One region of the Ectothiorhodospira shaposhnikovii genome, then DNA from elsewhere that is predicted to be linked to it. Evidence: riboswitches for the same ligand, from Rfam matches in the RefSeq annotation. Region 1 holds a riboswitch; the other holds the start of a gene.
What was found. A riboswitch is a leader RNA that binds a small molecule or an ion and turns the genes downstream of it on or off. The one in region 1 is predicted to bind cobalamin.
Positions count from the first base shown of each region.

Region 2: linked by a shared signal. The riboswitch ahead of ACLF6L_RS04575 (TonB-dependent receptor domain-containing protein) and the one ahead of ACLF6L_RS09840 (energy-coupling factor ABC transporter permease) in region 1 are both predicted to bind cobalamin.

Region 1 is NZ_CP178333.1:2,162,182-2,172,945, forward strand. It holds partial or broken gene ACLF6L_RS09825 (ribonucleoside triphosphate reductase) at 1-1,523, shown strand, start outside; gene ACLF6L_RS09830 (anaerobic ribonucleoside-triphosphate reductase activating protein) at 1,540-2,175, shown strand; gene ACLF6L_RS09835 (diguanylate cyclase) at 2,243-4,075, shown strand; cobalamin riboswitch at 4,150-4,395, shown strand; gene ACLF6L_RS09840 (energy-coupling factor ABC transporter permease) at 4,515-5,171, shown strand; gene ACLF6L_RS09845 (vWA domain-containing protein) at 5,166-5,792, opposite strand; gene ACLF6L_RS09850 (ATP-binding protein) at 5,816-6,895, opposite strand; gene cobN (cobaltochelatase subunit CobN) at 6,892-10,683, opposite strand; gene cobW (cobalamin biosynthesis protein CobW) at 10,683-10,764, opposite strand, start outside.
Region 2 is NZ_CP178333.1:1,002,292-1,013,055, reverse strand. It holds gene ACLF6L_RS04605 (histidine phosphatase family protein) at 1-327, opposite strand, end outside; gene cobT (nicotinate-nucleotide--dimethylbenzimidazole phosphoribosyltransferase) at 345-1,406, opposite strand; gene cobU (bifunctional adenosylcobinamide kinase/adenosylcobinamide-phosphate guanylyltransferase) at 1,403-1,927, opposite strand; gene cobD (threonine-phosphate decarboxylase CobD) at 1,924-2,964, opposite strand; gene cbiB (adenosylcobinamide-phosphate synthase CbiB) at 2,967-3,890, opposite strand; gene ACLF6L_RS04580 (cobyrinate a,c-diamide synthase) at 3,884-5,185, opposite strand; gene ACLF6L_RS04575 (TonB-dependent receptor domain-containing protein) at 5,211-7,031, opposite strand; cobalamin riboswitch at 7,194-7,450, opposite strand; gene ACLF6L_RS04570 (cobalamin-binding protein) at 7,581-8,510, shown strand; gene ACLF6L_RS04565 (FecCD family ABC transporter permease) at 8,507-9,475, shown strand; gene ACLF6L_RS04560 (ABC transporter ATP-binding protein) at 9,477-10,280, shown strand; gene ACLF6L_RS04555 (efflux RND transporter periplasmic adaptor subunit) at 10,371-10,764, shown strand, end outside.

The DNA of each region.
Region 1 (10,764 bases):
CCTTTTCCAGCTTCGACACCTACATGGCCCCGTTTGTCCGGGTGGACCGGCTCGACTACGCCCAGGTCAAGCAGTACATGCAGGAACTGATCTACAACCTCAACGTCCCGTCTCGCTGGGGCTGCCAGACGCCCTTCACCAATCTGACCTTCGATTGGGTCTGCCCGGAAGACCTGCGGGAGCAGGTGCCCGTCATCGGCGGCCGGGAGCAGGATTTCTGCTACGGCGACCTGCAGGCGGAGATGGACATGATCAACCGGGCCTACATCGAAGTGATGACCGAAGGAGACGCCCGGGGCCGGATCTTCACCTTCCCCATTCCCACCTACAACATCACCCCGGATTTTCCCTGGGAAAGCGACAACACGGAACGGCTGTTCGCCATGACCGCCAAGTACGGCCTGCCCTATTTCCAGAATTTCCTCAATTCGGAGCTGTCGCCCAACATGGTGCGCTCCATGTGCTGCCGGCTACAGCTGGACCTGCGGGAACTGCTCAAGCGGGGCAACGGCCTGTTCGGCTCGGCGGAACAGACCGGCTCCCTGGGCGTGGTCACCATCAACTGCGCCCGCCTGGGCTTCACCCATCGGGGCGACGAAGCCGGTCTGCTGGCCCAACTGGACCGGCTGCTGGAACTGGCCCGCAACAGCCTGGAGATCAAGCGCAAGGTCATCGCCCGACACATGGAGGACGGACTGTTCCCCTACACCCGGCGCTACCTGGGGACATTGCGCAACCACTTTTCCACCATCGGCGTGAACGGCATCAACGAGATGATCCGCAACTTCACCGACGATGCCCAGGACATCACCACCGACGCCGGCCATGCCATGGCCCTGCGTCTGCTGGACCATGTCCGCGCCCGGATGCTGGAATTCCAGGAGGAGACCGGCAACATGTACAACCTGGAGGCGACGCCCGCCGAGGGCACCACCTACCGCTTTGCCCGGGAGGATCAAAAGCGCTATCCGGGCATCATCCAGTCCGGCACCCCGGATGCCCCCTACTACACCAACAGCTCCCAGCTGCCGGTGGGCTTCACCGCTGATCCCTTCGAGGCCCTGTCCCGCCAGGAAGCACTGCAGACCCGCTACACCGGCGGCACCGTGCTGCATCTGTACATGGGCGAGCAGATCTCCTCCCCGGAGGCCTGCAAGCGCCTGGTGCGCCGGGCCCTGGAAAACTTCCGCCAGCCCTACATCACGGTCACGCCGATCTTCTCCATCTGCCCCAAGCACGGTTACATCGCCGGCGAGCATGCCTTCTGCCCCCACTGCGACCAGGAGATCATCGCCCGCAAACAGGCCCAGGCCGCCGCGGTGGCCTGAGTCGTACCCCACCCTTTTCAAGGAAGTCACAAAATGATGAAAACGAATCCCCCAATCTCCGCCGACATCACCCTGAGCGACGAGGAACGCACTCCCTGCGAGGTCTGGACCCGGGTCATGGGGTATCACCGCCCGGTGTCCGCCTTCAACAAGGGCAAGCAGTCGGAACACGCGCAGCGCCGCTACTTCGAGGAACCCGGCGTCACGGGCCATGCAAACCGCTGAATGTACCGTGCCGGCCACGGCGGCTGAATCGCTGCGGGTGGGGGGAATGACCCCCCTCACCACCATCGACTATCCCGGTGAGCTGGCGGCCGTGATCTTCTGCCAGGGCTGCCCCTGGCGCTGTGGGTATTGCCATAACACCCGGCTACAGCCGCCACGGACGGATGCGCCGATAGGCTGGGACCAGGTGACGGCGTTTCTGTCCCGGCGCCGCGGGCTGCTGGATGCCGTGGTGTTCAGCGGCGGCGAGCCCACCCTGCAGGGCGGGCTGGCACGGGCCATGGTCCAGGTGCGAAAAATGGGTTTCAAGGTGGGGTTGCACACCGCCGGCGTCTATCCAGAGCGTCTGGCCCGGGTTCTGCCCTTCACCGATTGGGTGGGCCTGGACATCAAGGCCCTGCCCGAAGACTATCCAGCGATCACGGGTGTGCCGGGTTCCGGCGAGGCCGCCTGGGACAGCCTGTACCGGGTGCTGGCCACCGACGTGGCCCTGGAGGTGCGCACCACCGTGGTGCCTGAACTGGAAGCACAACTGCCCGCCCTGCAATCCCGCCTGGCCCGGGCCGGGGTCCGAAGGCACCAGCTGCAGACCGCCAGGACCACGTCCATCGTTTGGGCATGAACTGGAATCGGTCTCGAACGTGGTAACCTTGCGAGTGGGATACTCCAAACCAGGACCCCACCGCATCATGACGCTTAAACGCTACATCATCCTGCTGCTGGGTTCGGGCCTGTTGCTGCTGGTGGCCATCCAGTGGTGGCTTACCTATCAGGCCGCGGAAGCGATGTCCCTGCGCCTGCAGACCCGCTTGGCGGAAGAAGTGAGCAGTCAGGTCAACGACAAGGTACGCCAGTTCTTCGATGTTCCCCGGCAGGTGGTGAGCCTCAATGTCGCCCAGGTCCGGCAGGGCGTGATCGATCCACGAGATCCTGAAGCCCTGGTCCGCAATTTCCTGCTGCAACTGGAGCAGCAACCCCTGCTCACTTTTCTCTCCACGGGCACGCCCGAAGGGGAATATTTTGCTGCCAGCCGCCCTCCGCTGGGCGAGGATCGCAGTCTGCGGATCTTGCAGGCCAGCATCGCCAACCACCGGGTCATGTCTCTCTACCGCGTGGATGAACGCAATCGTCCGGGACAACTGATCGATGCCGGCAATGATAACTACGATGCCCGACTCCGCCCCTGGTTCGTGACTGCCCAGATGATGGGGCGCATGAGCTGGTACCCGGTCTACCGTTATGCCATCAATGACCCCGCGGATGACTACAGCGCCATGGGACTGGGCATGTCTGCCCCCCTCTATGGGGCCGATGACCAGTTCGTGGGCGTGATCACCGCCGATGTGTCCATCGTCCAGCTCAGCCGTTGGTTGGCCGAAGTGATGGAGCGCTCCGGGGGTGTGGCCTTCATCACCGAACCGGACGGAAAACTACTGGCAAACTCGACCCCGGACCCGGTCTATTTCCTGAGCCGTGACGAAACCCGCAGGATCAGTCTATGGGAAAGTGATTCTCCTCTGCTCAGGGAACTGGGCGAACTGTTGGAACGACAAGCCGACCCTGAACAGGGCCGGATACTGCACCAGATCGGCAACGAACGCTATCTGGTGGACTGGGTGTCTTACTCACTCCGGGACGGCCCGACACTCAGGATCGTGCAGGCGATCCCCCAGAGCCAGTTCATGGCACCGATGCTGGATCTACTACGGCAATTGCTGCTGGTGGCGGCCGGGATACTGTTGCTGGGAATGATCCTGATCACCCTCATCAGCATCTGGGTCACCCGTCCTCTGGTGGCCTTGAGTCGCTGGGCAAGCCGACTCGGACGGGGGGATTGGACCTACCGGCCCGACATCCGCACTCCGGTCCAGGAAGTCAGCCGGTTATCCCAGGCATTGGGACAGATGGCACATCACATGGAACGACAGACCCAGGATCTGGAGCGGCTGGTTGCCACGCGCACGCGGGAGCTGGAGCAGGCCAACCAGGAATTGTCCCGATTGTCCCGCACCGACGCGCTCACCGGCCTGGCCAACCGACGCAGCCTTGATGAGGTGCTGGCAAGGGAATGGGGGAGAACCCGCCGTTTTGCCCAGCCGTTGAGTCTGCTGATGCTGGATATCGACTGGTTCAAGGCCTACAACGATCAGCATGGACACCCGGCGGGAGACCACTGCATGCAGGTGCTGGCCGACGTGCTACGGCAACATACCCAGCGGGCCACCGATCTGGCGGCCCGCTACGGCGGTGAGGAGTTTGCCGTTGTCTGCAGCGGTCTTGATCATGCAAGGGCCCTTGGATTGGCGGAAGAGATTCGCGGCATGCTGGAACAAAGGGCGTTGCCCCACGAAAGCTCCCCGTTGGGGGTGATCACGGTCAGCATCGGCGTGGCGACGCTGAATATGGGGGACACACGCTCACCCGGACAACTGATCGAAGCGGCGGATCTGGCGCTCTATCGCGCCAAGGCGTCCGGCCGCAACCGGGTTGTCTCGGTAGAGAACACACACGTCGCACATTGACTTGCTTCCCCAAGGTTCGTAAGGTTTCGGCTGCTTCAGGTGACCCGGCGGCACGTGCCGTCGGGATCGCGGTGCCTGTGCGTCCGGCCTATGGTCGGCGTCGAGTGTCGTGATCGGGAAGCCGGTGCGGCGGGTGACGTGAATATATTTCACACACCGGCCAAGGCCGGCGCTGTCCCCGCAACGGTAGGCGAGTCAAAGTGTGGCATCACGTCACTGTGCCGAAGGCGTAATACTGCGTCCGGCATGGGAAGGCGCCTCACCGGAAGCATAGCTTCCTCTCGCAAGCCCGGAGACCGGCCTCAAGCAACGCGCCACACGGCGGGGAACCGTGAACGGCGGCGTACACGCCTGGCATGCCGCTGCGCTTGCCGAGTTGCCTGCCGCCTTGATCCTGCCCCCCGCATGGTTTCTGGAACCCGATAGACCGAGGTCTGCCATGCATATCGAAACAGGCTTGATTGCCCAACCCAAACTCATCCTTGCCGGGGCCACCGCCGCGGTCGTACTTGCCTATTACCTACGCCACCTCATACGCCGCCCACAGGACTGGCCGCGTATTCTCCTGGCCGCGCTTTTCTTCTCGGTCTTCATGGAGGCTATCCACTTTCACGTCGGGCCATCGGAGCTTCACTTCGTCGGGGCCATGGCCATCTACTTCACCCTGGGCTTTCTGCCCGCACTGTTCGGCTTTGCTCTAGGATTGCTCCTGCAGGCCCTCATCTTCGAACCTGCCGACCTGGCGCATTGGGCAGTCAACAGCCTCTCCCTGATCCTGCCGCTGCTGCTGGTCCACTACACCATCGGGCGACGCTACCGGGAACAGGGCGAAACCCTGACCTGGGGACGGATTTTGCGTCTGGATGCGATGTACTACAGCGGCGTGGCCCTGATGGTGGGTTTCTGGCTGGCGGGAACAGGGACAGGAATCAGCGCCTGGGCGCTGTGGGCCAGTTCTTATGCGCTCATCGTGCTCATCGAACCCCTGGTCACCTACGCCGCAGTGCGCTTGCTGAAAGCCCACGAAGGCAAGCGGCTGGGTCGTCTGTTTGCCGTGGATAATCTGCGTATCGCCTCTGCGCGGCAGTCCTCATAGGGCATTCACGTGCCCATGGGCACACCCCCAGGCCTGGGCGATCCTCGCCGCCCGTCCCAGGGAGACGGCTTCAGTCTCGAAGTCCACCACCTGGCAGACATCGGCATGCGCTGGCCTGGGGGGAATCCGGTGGGTACGGCCATCGGTCAGCAACCATAAACCGATGCGCTTGTCGGGGTTCCGGCGGCGTACCTGCAACAGCAGGGCGTCCGCCAGCGCCACGCCGGAGGCCATCGGCGTCCCTCCGCCACCACCGATGGGCGCGATCCAGTCCTCGTTGAAGACGGCGGCTCGGGCCGGGGGCTGCAACACCCGGGCCCCACTGCCGGAAAACCCGATCACCGCCAGTTCCCCCCGCAGAACATAGATCTGTTGTACCCAGGTGGACAGCAGTCCCTTGGCCAGGGCCAGCTTGTCCCGACGCAGCATGGAACCGGAACAGTCCAACACCAGACAATAGAGCATGTCACCATGCCCCCGGCGGCGACGATAAACCAGAGCGTCCCGGGTCAGGGGGCCATGCCCCTTGTGGATCAGGCTGCGGTGCCAGTGGATGACCCCCGGCCCAAGGCGGGAGAACTCACGCTGCCGACCGGGGTTGTCACCGCGCCCGTCGGGCACCTGTCCGGGTGCCCGACGGTGCGTCAGGGCTTTTTTACCGGCAAGGGCCTCGCAACATCCCACGGCCGGTAGGCCACCGGCTCCGGCGGCAGTACGCCCCATTCATCATCATGATCCGGTTCCGGATCCTGGCCACGGGATGTTTCCGTGGACTCCGATTCCATCGTCGCCCCGGCAGGAGGCGGACGCCTCTGCTCGGCGGCATGCGAGCCTTGAGGCGGAACCTCCACCGACTCGGAGCCGGCCGGCGGACGCCGATGATCCAGCACCAGGGCCTGCACCGCCTGCACGTCCTGTTCCTCTATCCGGGATCGTGCCGCCAGGGCGGCGTGGGCACGGGCGGCACGCAGCATGACCAGATCCGCTCTCACCCCTTCCACCCCTGCCTCGAAACACAACCGGCTGACCTGCCGGTGCAAATCATCCTCGAACACCAGGCTTTCAAGTCGGTTGCGAGCCCGGCAGAGCCGCTCCAGCAATGCCCGTTGTGCCTGATCATGGCGCAGGACAAAGCCATGCGGGTCCATCTCGAAGGCCAGCCGCGCGCGCACGATGGCCTCCCGAGTGGGGGGATCGATCCCCCCGTCCAGGGTGACGAAAAGACCAAAGCGGTCCAGCAATTGGGGGCGTAGCCTGCCCTCCTCCGGGTTCATGGTGCCCACCAGCACGAACCGGGCCGGGTGTTGGTGGGAAATGCCGTCCCGCTCCACCCGATTGACGCCGCCGGCACTCACATCCAGCAACTGGTCCACCAGCACGTCCGGCAACAGGTTGACCTCATCCACATACAGCACCCCCTGATGGGCCCGGGCCAGCAGGCCGGGGCGGAAGTTCACCTGGCCGTGCTGGAGTGCGCTTTCGATGTCCAGCGATCCCAGCAACTGTTCTTCACTGGCCCCCAGGGGGAGATTGACGAAGCAACCCTCCGGCAGCAGCTGGGCCAGGGCACGGGCGCTGGTGGTCTTGGCCGATCCCCGGGGTCCCTGGATCAGCACTCCGCCGATGAGAGGATCAATGGCCGCCAGCAACAGGGCCATCCGCAGGCGGGGCACCCCGACCAGGGCTGTGAACGGGTATTGGGGTGTCGGGATCTGCACGCTCATGCCCCCTCCCAACGGGCCTCGCTCTCCAGCAACCGGGTTTCCAGCTGCTCACGATAATTCCCCGGCGCCTGCCACAGGCCACGCTGCATGGCCTCCAGCAGACGCTCGCACATCTCGTGCAGGGCATCCGGGTTGTGCCGTTCCAGAAAGGCCCGGTTATGAGGGTCGTTGATCAAGGCATCCGTCACCCGGGCATACTGATCATCCCGCACCACCCGGGCGGTGGCGTCATAGGCAAACAGGTAATCCACGGTGGCGGCCATCTCCGCCGCCCCCTTGTAGCCATGGCGCTGCATCGCCTGGATCCATTTGGGATTGGTGACCCGGGCCCGGATCACCCGGCTGATCTCCTGGGCCAGGGACTGAACCCTGGGCGCCTGGGGATTGCTGTGATCCCCGAAAAAGAGCGCGGGCTGACGTCCGCTCAGATAGCGCACGGCCGCACTCATGCCACCCTGGAACTGGTAATAGTCATCGGAATCCAGCAGATCGTGTTCCCGATTGTCCTGGTTCTGCACCACCAGATCGATCCCTGTCAGTCGTTGCCGGAAGACATCGGGCAGGGCGGCCCCCTGGTCCCGGGTGCCGTAAGCATAGCTCCCCCAGTTCACGTAGGCCTCGCTCAGATCCCCATCGTCCCGCCATTGCCGGCTCTCCATCAGTCCTTGCAGCCCGGCACCGTAAGCACCGGGCCGGGCGCCGAAGATGCGCAGTCCCGCCCGTCGGCGAGCCGTATCCGGGTCCAGCCCCCGCGCCACACCCGCCCGGGTCTCCCGCAGGATACGGGCGCGGATGGGATTGACGGCCTCCGGTTCGTCCAGCCCGGCCACCGCCTGTACCGCGGCATCGAACAGGCGGATGACATTGGTGAAGGCATCGCGAAAGAACCCGGAGATGCGTAGGGTCACGTCGATGCGGGGGCGGTCCAGGGCGGACATGGGCAGGATCTCGAAATCCGTCACCCGGTGACTGCCCGCCGCCCAGCGGGGGCGCACGCCGATCAGGGCCATGGCCTGGGCGATGTCATCGCCGCCGGTGCGCATGGTGGCCGTGCCCCAGACCGACAGACCGACGGCCCGGGGATAGTCTCCCTCCTCCTGCAGATAACGCTCCACCAGCAGATTGGCGGATTTCAGGCCCAGCATCCAGCTGGTGGGGGTGGGCACGGCGCGAACGTCCACGGAATAGAAGTTGCGTCCGGTGGGCAGGACGTCGGGGCGCCCCCGACTGGGGGCGCCACTGGGCCCCGGAGGCACGAAACGCCCCGCCAATCCCCGGGTGAGCTGCAACAACTCCTGGGGACCGCAGGCCTCCAGGGCCGGCCGCAGACGCTGATGGATGCGTTCCAGTACCTGGCGGGTGGCAGACCAACCACCTTCGTCCACGGGTAGCCCCTGGCTCAGGATCCGCAGGGCCAGGCACTCCAGGCGTTCCCGGGTATCCCCCTGATGCCGCCAGGGGGTATCACTGATTCCGGCCAGTAACGGCGGACGAAGGCCCTGCCAGGGCGCCTCCCAGGGGGCGTCCAGAGGATCGAAACCCTCCCCCAAAAGATCCCGGGACAAGGCCCGGATCAGGCTGTCGTTGCCCCCCCTGCCATCACCGGAGGGGTAGCGGGCCAGGGCCAGCAGCGTATCCACCGCCTGGCGTCCCATCGGGGAGCGACCAAACACGTGCAGGCCATCCCGGATCTGGCTTTCCTTGAGTTCACACAGATAGGCATCGGTACGGTTCAGCAGGCGCTGTTCGTCCGTTTCGCAGCGGGGCGCCTCCAGCCCCAGATCCTGGTGCAGGTTCTGGGCCAGGATCATCTCCAGAATCCGCCGCCGTAGCACGCCGGCCCGCTGCCGGTCCAGCATCAGCGCCTCGTAATACTCGTCCACCAGCCGCTCCAGATCCCGGGTGGGGCCGTAGTTTTCCGCCCGTGTCAGGGGCGGCATCAGATGATCAATGATCACCGCCTGGGCGCGGCGCTTGGCCTGGGTGCCTTCCCCCGGGTCGTTGACGATGAAGGGATAGAGATGGGGCATGGGCCCCAGGATCAGGTCCGGCCAGCAGGTCCGGCTCAGGGCCACACTCTTGCCCGGCAACCACTCCAGGTTGCCGTGTTTGCCCACATGCACCACGGCATCGCAGTCGAAACGTCGGCGCAGCCAGGCATGAAAGGCCAGGTAATAGTGAGGTGGCACCAGATCCGGATCATGGTAGTTGGCCATCATGTCCAGGTGATATCCCCTGGGAGGCTGAATGCCGATGAAGACGTGGCCACAGCGCAGCCCGGCGATCATGAACCGCCCCCGGCGCACCATGGGGTCCTGATCCGGCGCCCCCCAGCGGGACAGGACCGCCGACCGGCAGACCTCGGGAAGATCCTGGAAGAAGGCCTCGTAATCCGGCATGGACAGGCTTTGCCAGGCGGTGCGCACGGGCCAGCGGTCCGGGTCGTTGGTGATGCCCCGGCGCAGCAGCGCCATCAGGGCATCGCCGTTGTCAGGGATGGGTCCGAGGCGGTAACCCTCCTGCCGCAGCCGTTCCAGAATGACGATGACGGACTGGGGCGTATCCAGTCCCACGCCGTTGCCCAGACGCCCTTCCCGGGTGGGATAGTTGGCCAGGATGAGCGCCAGCCGCTTGTCGCCATTGTCCAGGGTCCGCAGGCGGCACCAGCGTCGGGCCAGCTCGGCCACAAAGCGGATGCGCTCGGGCTGGGGCTGATAGTGAACCACATCGCTCTGGGTATGGGGGCAACGATGCTGAAGTCCCTTGAAACTGACCGCCCGGGAAATGATATGGCCATCCATCTCCGGCAATGCCACCTGCATGGCGATATCCCGGGGCTGCAGCCCGTGAGGATCAGACTCCCAGGCCGCCTCATTGCCGCCGGACAGCAGTATCTGCACCACCGGGACATCGTCCAGCAACGGCGTATCCGCGACCGATTCCACCCCGCCCCGGGCAAAGGCGGTGCTGTTGAGCACCAGGCTCACGGCCTGCTCCCGGCACAGTCGGCGCACGGTGTCCAGGCACAGGGGGGCCTTAAGGGAAATCAGGGCCAGAGGCAGGGGATTGAGACCACACTCCAGCAGACTCCCGCACAGGGCGTCGAACACCTGGATATTTCCTGCCTGCAAATGGGCGCGATAAAACAGCAGGGCCACCCGGGGGGCGCCGGGAACCCAGCGGGCCTCCCAGGCCGCCACCGTGCCCACATCCAGCTCCGGGTGAAAGATCCCGATGGCGGGCAGAGGCCGGGGCGGCGGCACCGACAGGGGCAACTGGAAGAAGGTGGCGCCCAGGTAGCGGTAAAAGGCCCGGATATTGGCCCCGCCCCCTTCCCGCAGATAGCGCCACAGGGTCCGACAGATCTCCGGGGCCACCGTACTGCCCGCCAGCAGGCGGGGATCCTCCACATGATCGCCGGAGAACATGGCCAGGGCGATGCCGCGTCGGCGGCACAGGGCCTGCACCTGCTCGGTGCCGTAGGGCCAGTAGGACTCCCCACCCAGGTGATCAATGATGATCAGGCGCGCCCGTTCCAGCACACTTTCCATGTAGAGATCCACGGAAGCCGGCTGGCGCAGGTGCAGCAGATTGGCCAGACGCAAGGTCGGATAACCAATCAGGCCGCCCCCCGGTGCCTGGGGATTGCCGGGATAATGGGCGGCCAGCAGGGCCAGGGTGGTATCCGCCGCGCTGAGGATGACGATCTCCGCCGGGGACTGATCCAGCCGGATGGTGACCGTATCGTCATCCACAAAGCCGCCGGGCTGGGCCGACAGCAGGTGCATCAGGCCGGTTCCGCAAGCGCCGCCGGTGCCAGGGCCTGCCGCAGCACGGCGGCCGACAGACCGCGGCCGATACAGACCAGG
Region 2 (10,764 bases), 1.2 Mb from region 1:
GTGGTTGAGCGGGTCTTCCCAGAATCGGCCCAGGGCATCCGGTTCCGTTTCCATCAGTTCCGCCGCCGTGCGCCCCTCCCAGGTACCGAAATGCATCTCCCGCAGATCCGGCTCCAGGGCCAGGGGCAGGGCATCGGCCCCGGCCCAGTCCCGGGCCGGGGCCGCACAGCGGCGCAGGGGCGAAGTGATGATCCGATCCCAGGGACCATGGCGCTCGTACCCCGCCTGCATGTGGGCGCGCCCCTGGTCGGTGAGCTCATCATCCAGGCTGCCACGGAAGGCAAAGCCCCCCGTGGTCTGGCCGTGGCGCATCAGATCAATCTGCATGGATGGCAAGGGCACCTTCAGTGCGCCTCCGTCACCTGGGCCTCGGCGAAGGTGGCCATGTGACAATGGATGTCGCAGGCCAGACGCAGCAGGGGCACCGCCGTAGCGGCACCGCTGGCCTCACCCAGGCGCATGCCCAGATCCAGGACGGGATCCGCCGCCAGCGCCCCCACCAGCAGGCGATGACCCGGCTCGGCGGAAGCATGGGCAAACAGCATCCAGTCCCGGGCACCGGGACAGATACGCACCGTGGCCAGGGCCGCGGCGGAACTGATGAAACCATCCACCAGGATGGGCATGCCCATCTGCGCGCAGGCCAGATACGCGCCACTCATGGCGGCAATCTCGAACCCCCCGACCCGACGCAGGCATTCCACCGGGTCCGACAGGTTCTCCGCGCCATGCAAATGCAGGGCGCGACGCAACACCTCGACCTTGTGCCGGACACCTTCCTGATTGAGCCCGGTGCCGGGTCCCGCCAGCACCTCCGGGTCACGCTCCAAAAGCCCGCAGGACACGGCCGCCGCCGCCGTGGTGTTGCCGATGCCCATCTCTCCGGCCAGATAGAGCTGGGCACCGGCCAGGCGTGCCCGTTCGGCACTGTGACGGCCGGCATTCATGGCTTTGGCCAACTGATGGGCATCCATGGCGGGGCCTTCGACAAAATTGGCGGTCCCCGGTCCCAGACGCACATCCAGCACCTCGGACATGGGCTCCAGTTCCACCACGGTTCCCAGATTGATCACTTCCAGTGTCGCACCGATGGAGCGCGCCAGGACACTGATCCCGGCCCCGCCGCGGGCAAAATTCCTGACCATCTCGGCGGTGACGGACTGGGGAAAGCGGGAAATCCCTTCGGCCGCCACGCCGTGATCACCGGCGAAGATGCTGATCCGCACCTGATCCACCCGCGGCTTGTCGGTACCCTGCATCCCGGCCAGTCGGGTGGCCAGGGTTTCCAGGCGGCCCAGGGAACCCAGGGGTTTGGTGAGCTGAGTCTGTCGATCTTCCGCGGCGCGGCGGGCGGTTTCATCGATCGGTGCGGCGGGGACCTGCAACCAGGGGGTTTCGTGATTCAAAGGGGTTCTCCTTTCAGGATATGTGGCAAGCCGGCCACGGTCAGGACGACGCGATCCGCACGGGCGGCCACCGCCTGATGCAGGCGTCCGGCATCATCGCAGAAACGTCGGGTCAGTTCTCCCAGGGGCACGATGCCCATGCTGGTCTCATTGCTGACCATGATCACACGGCCGGGCAGACGGGGCAGCACCACCAGAAAGTCCTCCTGTTCACGGGCGCAGGTCTGTGACTCCTCATCCCATAACAAATGGGTCAGCCAGAGGGTGAGGCAGTCCACCAGCAAACAATGCCCGGGACGGGCATGGCGGACCAGTGTCGCCGCCAGATCGGCCCCGCTCTCCACCAGCGTCCAGTCCGACGGACGGCGCTCACGGTGGTGGCGGATGCGCGCATGCATTTCCTCGTCGTCACCGGGTCGAGCGGTGGCCACATAGGTCACCGGCAGACCGCTCTCCAGGGCCAGACGCTCGGCCAGGGCGCTTTTGCCGGAACGGACACCGCCCAGGATCAGTTCTTTCATAGGTCAATACCTCGCTCATGCCCGGCATCCACCCTGCCCACCACCCAGGCCAGCGCAACCTCCAGACGCTGCCATTGGGCCTCATCGGCCGGCAGACCAAAGCGTAGACTCAAGGGATCGGTGAACAACCGGGTAAGAATGGCTTCCCGGCGCAGCCCCTGATGGATCTGCCTGGCGTGGGGGGTACGCACCCACTGGAACACATCGGTCCCGCCGTCAGGCACCAGCCCGTGCGCGCTCAGGCAAGCTTGCAGACGCAGCCCGGAGGCGGCCAGTAAGGCCCGGGTCCGGATCTGCCAGTCCCGGTCTTCCAGCGCCCGGGTGGCCACCCAGCGCGAGGGACCGCTCAGGCACCAGGGTCCCAGGCGGGCGGACAGACGGGCCAGCAGGGGCGCCTCCGCCAGGACGAACCCCACCCGCGCCCCGGCCAGACCAAAGAACTTGCCCAGTGAGCGCAGGACCACCAGGCCGGGCCGGGGACAAAGCGGGGCCAGACCCAGGTCCGGGGTGGCGTCCATGAAGGCCTCATCCACCACCAGCCAGCCACTCCGGACCGCCAGATCAGCCAGCCAGGCCTGCAGCCGGGACGGTGCGAAGGTGTCGCCGGTGGGGTTGTTGGGATGGACCAGCAGCAGCACATCCAGTCCGTCCAGACGGGATTCGATCTCCTCCACGGCCAGCGGGATCACCTGGTGTCCCGCCAGGCGCCAGGCATGGGCATGCTCGGCATAGCTGGGATGCAGCATCCCCACCCGTCGCCCCGGCGGCAGCAGGCCTGGCAGGGCCTGGATCGCCGCCTGGGAACCGGCCACCGGCAACAGGGCATCCGTACCGTAATAGGCGGCCGCGGCCTGTTCCAGCCCATCGGCCTCCTCCGGCAGACGGGACCAGACCGACGCCGGCATCCCATCGGGCACCGGCCAGCCCACCGGATTGATGCCGGTGGACAGATCCAGCCAGCGGCTCAGGGGGATACCCTCTTCCCGCGCCGCCTGACGCAGGCGGCCGCCGTGGGGCAAGGTCACCGGAGTACTCATGTTCATGACAAAAAGCCCGTGATAGGGAGAAGATGGCCGATCAGTATCAATAACATGAAGCACGCCAGCCAGATCCCCATCCCCCGTCGGATGAGATCCAGTGCCCGCTGGATGTCCTCGGGCCGGGCCGCCTGCCCCGCCCCCAGATCCGGACGCGGCTCCAGCCGGCCGTGGTAGACCGCCGCCCCGCCCAGACGGATGCCCAGCGCCCCGGCGCCGGCAGCCATCACCGGGCCGGCATTGGGGCTTTTCCAAACCCGTCCCTGCCGTCGCCAGCAGTCAAGGGCGACCCGGGTATGGCCCGCCAGGGCATAGGCCAGAGCGGTCAGGCGCGCCGGGATCCAATTCATCACATCGTCCAGCCGGGCCGCCGCCCAGCCAAAGCGACCATAGCGATCGGTGCGATACCCCCACATGGCATCCAGGGTGTTCACCAGCCGGTAGGCCACCACCCCGGGCGCTCCGGCCACCAGAAACCAGAACACCGGCGCAAACAGGGCATCGTTACCGTTTTCCAGCACGGATTCCAGGGTGGCCTTGCTGATGTCCTGCGCATCCAGGGTTCGGGTATCCCGGCTGACCAGAAAGGCGACCCGCTCGCGGGCCTGGTCAAGATGCCCCTGGGTCAGGGCGTCGGCGATACCCTTGCCGTGTTCGCCCAGGCTGCGCCAGCCGATGGCCAGATAGAGCAGGACCAGTTCGGCCACCCAGCCCCAGGGCGGCAGGGACACCAGCAGGGCCAGCAATACGAACGGGATCACCAGCATCGCCACCAGCCAGGCACCCCGGCGCCGGTCATCCCGATGGAAACGGCGTTCGGCGGCATCCACCAGGGCACCGAAACCCACCAGGGGATGCCAGCGGGGAGGCTCACCCAGGAGCCGGTCCAGCAGCAGCGCGGACAGCAGCAGGACCAGGGTCAGCATGGCCGGTGTCCGCCCAGCAGGTGGCCGATCGCCTCCGGGTTGGAGGGGAAATACAGATGGACATAGCTGGCCGTGACGGGACCGAGGCGATACACCGGCTCCGCCGTGGCTCGCCCGTTGGGGCTGCGGGCATGGGTCAGCGGCTCGATCCTCGCCGTCATGGCGGAATGATGGAAGGTATGTCCCCGCAACGTGCCTTCCGGCAACACGACTTCCTGGGGTCCCAGTCCGGCCAGCCGACCCTGCATCCGTGCCTCCCCCGGCAGCAGACCGGCCATGTCCGCCCCCTGCCCCGCCACATCCGACAATCGCTCCAGCAGATACAGCATGCCGCCGCACTCGGCCAGTATCGGGCGCCCGGCGCTGACGTGGGAAAGCAGGTCCTGTTTCAGCCGCTCATTGGCCGCCAGTGCGGGCAGATGCAACTCCGGATAGCCGCCCGGCAGATAGACCCCGTCGGCCTCGGGCAATCTTTCCCCCGCCACCGGCGAGAAAAAGCACAGCTCCGCGCCCAGTTTGGCAAGCACCTCCAGATTGGCCGGATAAATGAAGGCAAAGGCCGCATCCCGGGCCACCGCGATGCGCCGTCCCGCCAGCAGCCTGGGGGACGGGCTTCGGTCCACCGGCGCGAAGGACACCGGGGGCGGCAATCCACCCACCGTCCACACCAGACGGCCGGCGGCAGCCTCCAGGCGCTGATCCAGATCCTGGATTTCCTCGGCCTGGACCAGCCCCAGATGCCGGCTGGGCAGGGCCGCGTCCGGCGCCTTGGGCAGATAGCCCAGGGCCGTCAGCCCCGGCGGCAGGTCTTCCAGCAGCATCCGATAGTGGCCCTCACTGCTCACCCGATTGGCAAAGACCCCGGCAAACGGCACGTCGGGCCGGAATGTGGACAACCCGTGGGCGATGGCCCCGAAGGTCTGGGCCATGGCGGCACCGCTGATGGAGGCCAGCACGGGAATTCCCAGGGTTCGGGCAATATCCGCCGTGGAAGGGCGACCATCGAACAGGCCCATCACCCCTTCCACCAGGATCAGGTCCGCGTCCCCCGCCGCCTCAAAAAGACGCTGGCGGGCGTCGGCCTCGCCGGTCATCCACATGTCGATGGAATGGACCTCGTGACCGCAGGCCTGGTGGTGAATCATGGGGTCGAGAAAATCCGGTCCGCCTTTGAACACCCGCACCCGCCGCCCCTGGTTGCGGTGATACCGGGCCAGGGCGGCGGTGACCGTGGTCTTGCCCTGCCCGGACGACGGGGCCGTGATCAACAGGGCTGGGCAGTGGCGGGTGTTCATGGTCGTTGCGGGGCGGGCAGGCCCCTCATTGCTGGTAGTTGAGGGTCAGATAAAATGCCCGACCCGGCTGTTCATAATCAATGGCGTTATCACGGGCTGTGGCATAGTCACGGTCGAACACGTTGTTCAGGGTCGCCCGCACCGTCCAGGCCGGATTCACCTGATAAGCGGCCCGCAGATGCACCAACTCGTGACCGGCGATGCGGTCGGTGTTGGCGGCATCATTGTAGCGCCGTCCCTCGGCAATGAGGGTGGTCCCGAAAGACCAGTCCTGCCATTGCCGGTCCAGATCCAGACGCGCGATCTCGTTGGGGCGACGCCGCAGCTCATGACCGGTATGGCGGTTCTCATGATCCAGCAAGGTCAGGGACAGGGTGGCCGACCAGTGGGCATGACGCATCCCCGTCTCCAGTTCCAGGCCACGGATACGCGCCTTTTCCACGTTCTGCGGCTGCCAGAAAAAGCTGCCGGGCACCGGCGCCCACTCGATCAGATCGTCGATGTCAGACTGGAACACCGCCAGATCCGCATGAAAACCACCGGATTGATGACGCAGCCCCAGTTCATAGGTTTCGGAGGATTCCGGTGCCAGGTCCGGATTGCCACTACCGGGCCAGTACAGGTCGTTGAAGGTGGGCGCCTTGAAGGCCGTGCCGCCGCTGGCACGGACCCGCCAGGCATCGGTGATCCGGTAGCCCCAGGCCAGCTGCCCGGTAGTTTCCTTGCCGAAGGCCTCGTTGTCATCCTGCCGCAGACTGCCGGTCAGGGCATGACGCCCCAGGTCCAGCTGGAGCTGGGCGTATACACCCCAGTTGTCCCGCCGGGTCTCGTCATAATTGGTGGAACCACTCACTTTGTCGTCCTGGTAGTCCACCCCTGCCGTGAACAGGTGATCCCCCAGCAGGAGGTCGTTCTGCCAGGCGAACAGATATCGCGTCGTATCGATCCGTGACGAGGCCACCCCATTCTGGAAGGTTTCGTTCTCATCCCGGCTGTGGCTGACGCTCAGTTCACTGAACCAAACCTCGTGGAGCTGCCCCCGGACGCCGATCCGGGAGGCATGATGGACGAAATCAATCCAGTCCCGAGCCGGGTCACCGAAGTCATAATCGGTCTCCCCAAGGGCGTGATGAAAAGAACCGAACAGCTCCAGACCCTCGGTAGCCTGGTGGGACAAACGTCCGGAGACACTGCTGTTGTGGAATCCGTCCCGACCGGAATCCCCCACCCCCCGCTGAACATCGATGCCATCGGTGCCGAAGTGACTGCCGGAGAGGCTGTAGCGGGTCCGGTCCTGGCTGCCGGAAACCCCAAGTCCGTATTCCCGGGTATTGAAGGAACCGGCCCCCATGTGCGCCCGCACCCGGGCCGGGCCGTCACCTTCGCGGGTAAAGATCTGGATCACGCCGCCGATGGCATCGGAACCATAGAGACTGGTTCTGGGTCCGCGAACGATCTCCACCCGCTCGATCTCCGCCGGGGGCAGAAACTGCCAGGAGGCACTGCCCAGGGTGGCGGAGCCCATGCGCACGCCGTCGATCAGCAACAGGGTGTGATCCGAAGCGGCGCCGCGCAGGAACAGGCCGGTGGTCTTGCCGAAGGGACCATTTTGAGACAGGGCAATGCCGGCCCGGGCCGCCAACAGATCCGCGAACGCCTTCGGCTGCAACCGCTCGATCTCTTCACGCTCGATCACGGTCACCGACGCCAGGGTCTGATCCACGGTCTGGGCCGTGCGGGTAGGGGTCACCAGGATGGGATCGAGCCGGGCGATCATTTCCTGGGCAGACAGGGCATGGGGAAGGGCCAGCAGGATCGCTGCCGACAGCAGGGACTTCTTGTGCATGGGGATACTCTCCGGCGCGCCGCCCGCGCGCCATGCGGTCTTGAATCAGGACGGCATGCTGGAGAGCCAGGGGCGCGGGAAACCCGTCCTGGCACACGACCACGAACGGCACTTCCCTACCGGGGAACCCGAAGATATCGAGCCGCGCAAAGCCCTCCGCAATGCCGCGTAAGCGCATCAGGCCGGTCTCCGGGCTCGCGGGCGGGTCATGTACGACCTGGTCAGGGCACCTTCCCACGCTTGCGCGCAGTGGTTGTATCGCCCTGCCGGGGATCCTGGAAACACCATGGACCCCCCACCTCGCCTACCGTTGCGGGGGCAGCGCCGGCATTGTCCATGGCCTTGGGCCATGGTCGCACCGGCTTCCCGTTTCACCGGATGTGTGTCACGCATCCGGCACCTGAAGCGAGGCAGGATAATACGCAACAGGATCATGATTGGCTACCGCCAATGGGTTTTTTTCCGGCAGGATTGACCGCCGGCAACTGCTATGATGCCTGCCTTCAAGACTTGATCACCCACTATCGGCAATCAGCAAGAAAGGCGACGATGCGCGCAAAAAAAGCCCGTTTACCGATGATATCCGGCATTTTATGCCTCACCGCCTGGCTGACCACGGCCACGGCCGACCCCGCCGCGACGACGCCGGTCCAGGTCATCGATGACCGACAGCAGACGGTGTCCCTCGCCGCGCCGGCCGAGCGCATCATCAGCCTGGCCCCCCACATCACCGAGCTTTTGTTTGCCGTGGATGCCGGCAACCGGATCGTGGGCACGGTGAGTTTCAGCGACTACCCGGCGGCGGCAGCGGACATCCCCAGGATCGGCAGCTACAAGCAACTGGACATGGAATCCATCCTGGCCCTGAAACCGGATCTGGTGGTGGCCTGGAGCAGCGGCAACGTCCAGGCCCAGGTGGAGCGCCTGGCCCGGCTGGGGATTCCCATCTACTACAACGACCCCCAGGATTTCGAACAGCTGGCCCTGGCCCTGGAACGCCTGGGCACCCTGGCCGGGCGGGCACCCCAGGGACGGGCAGCGGCCGAGGACTTTCGCCGGGATCTGCGGGCGTTGGAAGCACAATACGGCGACCGGCCCAGGGTGACGGTGTTCTACCAGATCTGGGACCGCCCCCTCATGACCCTCAACGACCGGCACCTGGTCTCCCGCGCCATCGAAATCTGCGGCGGCCACAATCTGTTCGGTGACCTGGAAGCCCTGGTCCCGCGACTGGATCGGGAAGTGGTGCTGGCCGCCGATCCGGAAGCGATCCTGGGGGGCGGCATGGGCGAGGACAGCCCGCACTGGATCGAGGAGTGGCGCCGCTGGCCGACCCTGACCGCCACCGCCCGGGACAATCTGTTCTTCATCCCCCCGTCCCTGCTGCAACGGGCCACGCCGCGCATTCTGGAAGGCACCCGATGGGTCTGCGAGGCCCTGGAAACCGCCCGCGACCGGCGCCCGGAGACCTCCGAGTGAGCCGACCGGCCCTGGTGCTGCCGATCCTGCTGGGGGCCGCCGGCCTGTCCCTGGGCATCGCCGTGGCCCTGGGCAGCGTGCCGCTGACGCCCACCGAGACCCTGGCCGTGCTCACCGGCGGCGGCGAGCCGCTGCACCGGACCCTGATCCTGGAACTGCGCCTGCCCCGCGCCCTGGCGGCCTTTGCCACCGGCGGCCTGCTGGCGGTGGCCGGGGCGCTGATGCAGGTACTGCTGCGCAACCCCCTGGCGGACCCCTATGTGCTGGGGCTGTCCGGCGGCGCGGCGGTGGGGGCGTTGCTGTCCATGCTGGCGGGCCTGGGCATGGCCATGGTATCGGGGGCGGCCTTTGCCGGCGCCCTGTTGTCCACCCTCATCGTCTTCGGCCTGGCCCACGGCACCGGGAGCTGGACACCCACCCGTCTGCTGCTGACCGGGGTGGTGGTGGCGGCGGGCTGGGGTGCCTTCATCAGCTTCCTGCTGGCGATCAGCCCCACCACCGAACTACCGGGGATGCTCTACTGGCTGATGGGGGATCTGTCCCATGCCCACAGCCCCTGGCCGGCCTGGATCGTGCTGGTGGTCGTCGTGCTGGTGGCCATGCCCCTGGGGCGCAGTCTCAACGTACTGGCCCGGGGACCGCTGCAGGCGGCAGCCCTGGGTGTTGCCGTGCGCCCCCTGGAATGGACCCTCTACGGGGTGGCGGCCCTGGTCACGGCAACGGCGGTCACCATGGCGGGCAGCGTGGGTTTCGTGGGTCTGATCGTGCCGCACATGCTGCGTCTGGTGCTGGGCAATGACCAGCGCCTGATCCTGCCGGCCTCGGCCCTGGCCGGCGGCATCCTGCTCACCCTGGCGGACACCCTGGCGCGGACCCTGATCGCCCCCCAGCAGTTGCCGGTGGGCGTGATCACCGCCATGCTGGGCGTCCCGGTGTTCCTGTACCTGCTCTACCGCAGCCGTTGAGATGAGCGACTCCCGACTTCTTCAGCCAGCCCCCGCGCCCCTGCTGACCCTCATGGACCTGGTGGTGGACATCCCCGGCCGGGGCGACGGCGCCCCCCTGAACCTGGACATCCGGGCCGGTCAGTGCTGGGGCATCCTGGGCCCCAACGGGGCCGGCAAGAGCACCCTGTTGCATACCCTGGCCGGTCTGCGACCGCCCCGCCGGGGCACCATCCGGCTCCAGGGCCAGCCCCTGGGGCAACTGCCCCGCCGCCGCGTCGCCCGCCTGCTGGGCATGGTCTTCCAGGATCATCAGGACGGGTTTCCGGCCACGGTGCTGGAAACGGCCCTGATCGGCCGTCATCCCTACCTGCGTCCCTGGGAGATGGAGTCGGCCGAAGACCATCAGGCGGCCCTCAAGGCCCTGCGGCAGGTGGATCTGGCCGGTATGGAAACCCGTCTCATCGCCACCCTCTCCGGCGGCGAGCGCCAGCGCCTGGCCATTGCCACCGCCCTCACCCAGGACCCGCGCATCTTCCTGCTGGACGAGCCCACCAACCATCTGGATCTGCACCATCAGGTGGCGGTACTGGACATCGTCCGCCGTGCCGTGGCCGAGGGACGCAGCGCCGTCCTCACCCTGCACGACGTCAACCTGGCCGCCCGCTACTGCGATCACCTGCTGCTCATGTACCCCGGCGGCGAGGCCTGCTGGGGAACCACCCGGGAGATGCTGGTGCCCAACGCCCTGGAACGCCTCTACGGACAGGCCCTGGTCACCGGCGAGGTGGAAGGCATGCCGGTGTTCTTTCCCCGAACCCGGTAACGTCCGGCCCAAAGACCCAAAAATAAGCAAACACTGAATTACCTCCTCAACCCGGCTACAATGCCGGTTCACCTCAGCCCTCGACCGCCCATGCCCCTGCCTCCCCGCATCAAGCGCTTGCTGCCCCTGATCCTGCTGGCCATCGGTATCGGCGGGTTCGTCCTGCTGCTGATCACCCGGCCTTCCGAACCGCCCCGGCAGGTGGCGGAGCGGGTGTGGCGGGTGACGGCCGAAGAGATCACGCCCCGGACCCTTCCTCCCCAGGTCACGCTCCACGGCCATGTCACCTCGCCCCGGGCGGCCGGCCTGCGCGCCGCGGTGGAAGCGGACGTGGCCCGGGTGCCGGTGGAGGAAGGTCGCCAGGTCCAAGCCGGAGACACCCTGGTGATCCTGGACGACCGGGAACTGGAACTGCTGGTCCGGCAACGGCAGGCGGATCTGGATGACCTGCGGGCACAGCTGCGGGCCCTGGAACGAAGCCACG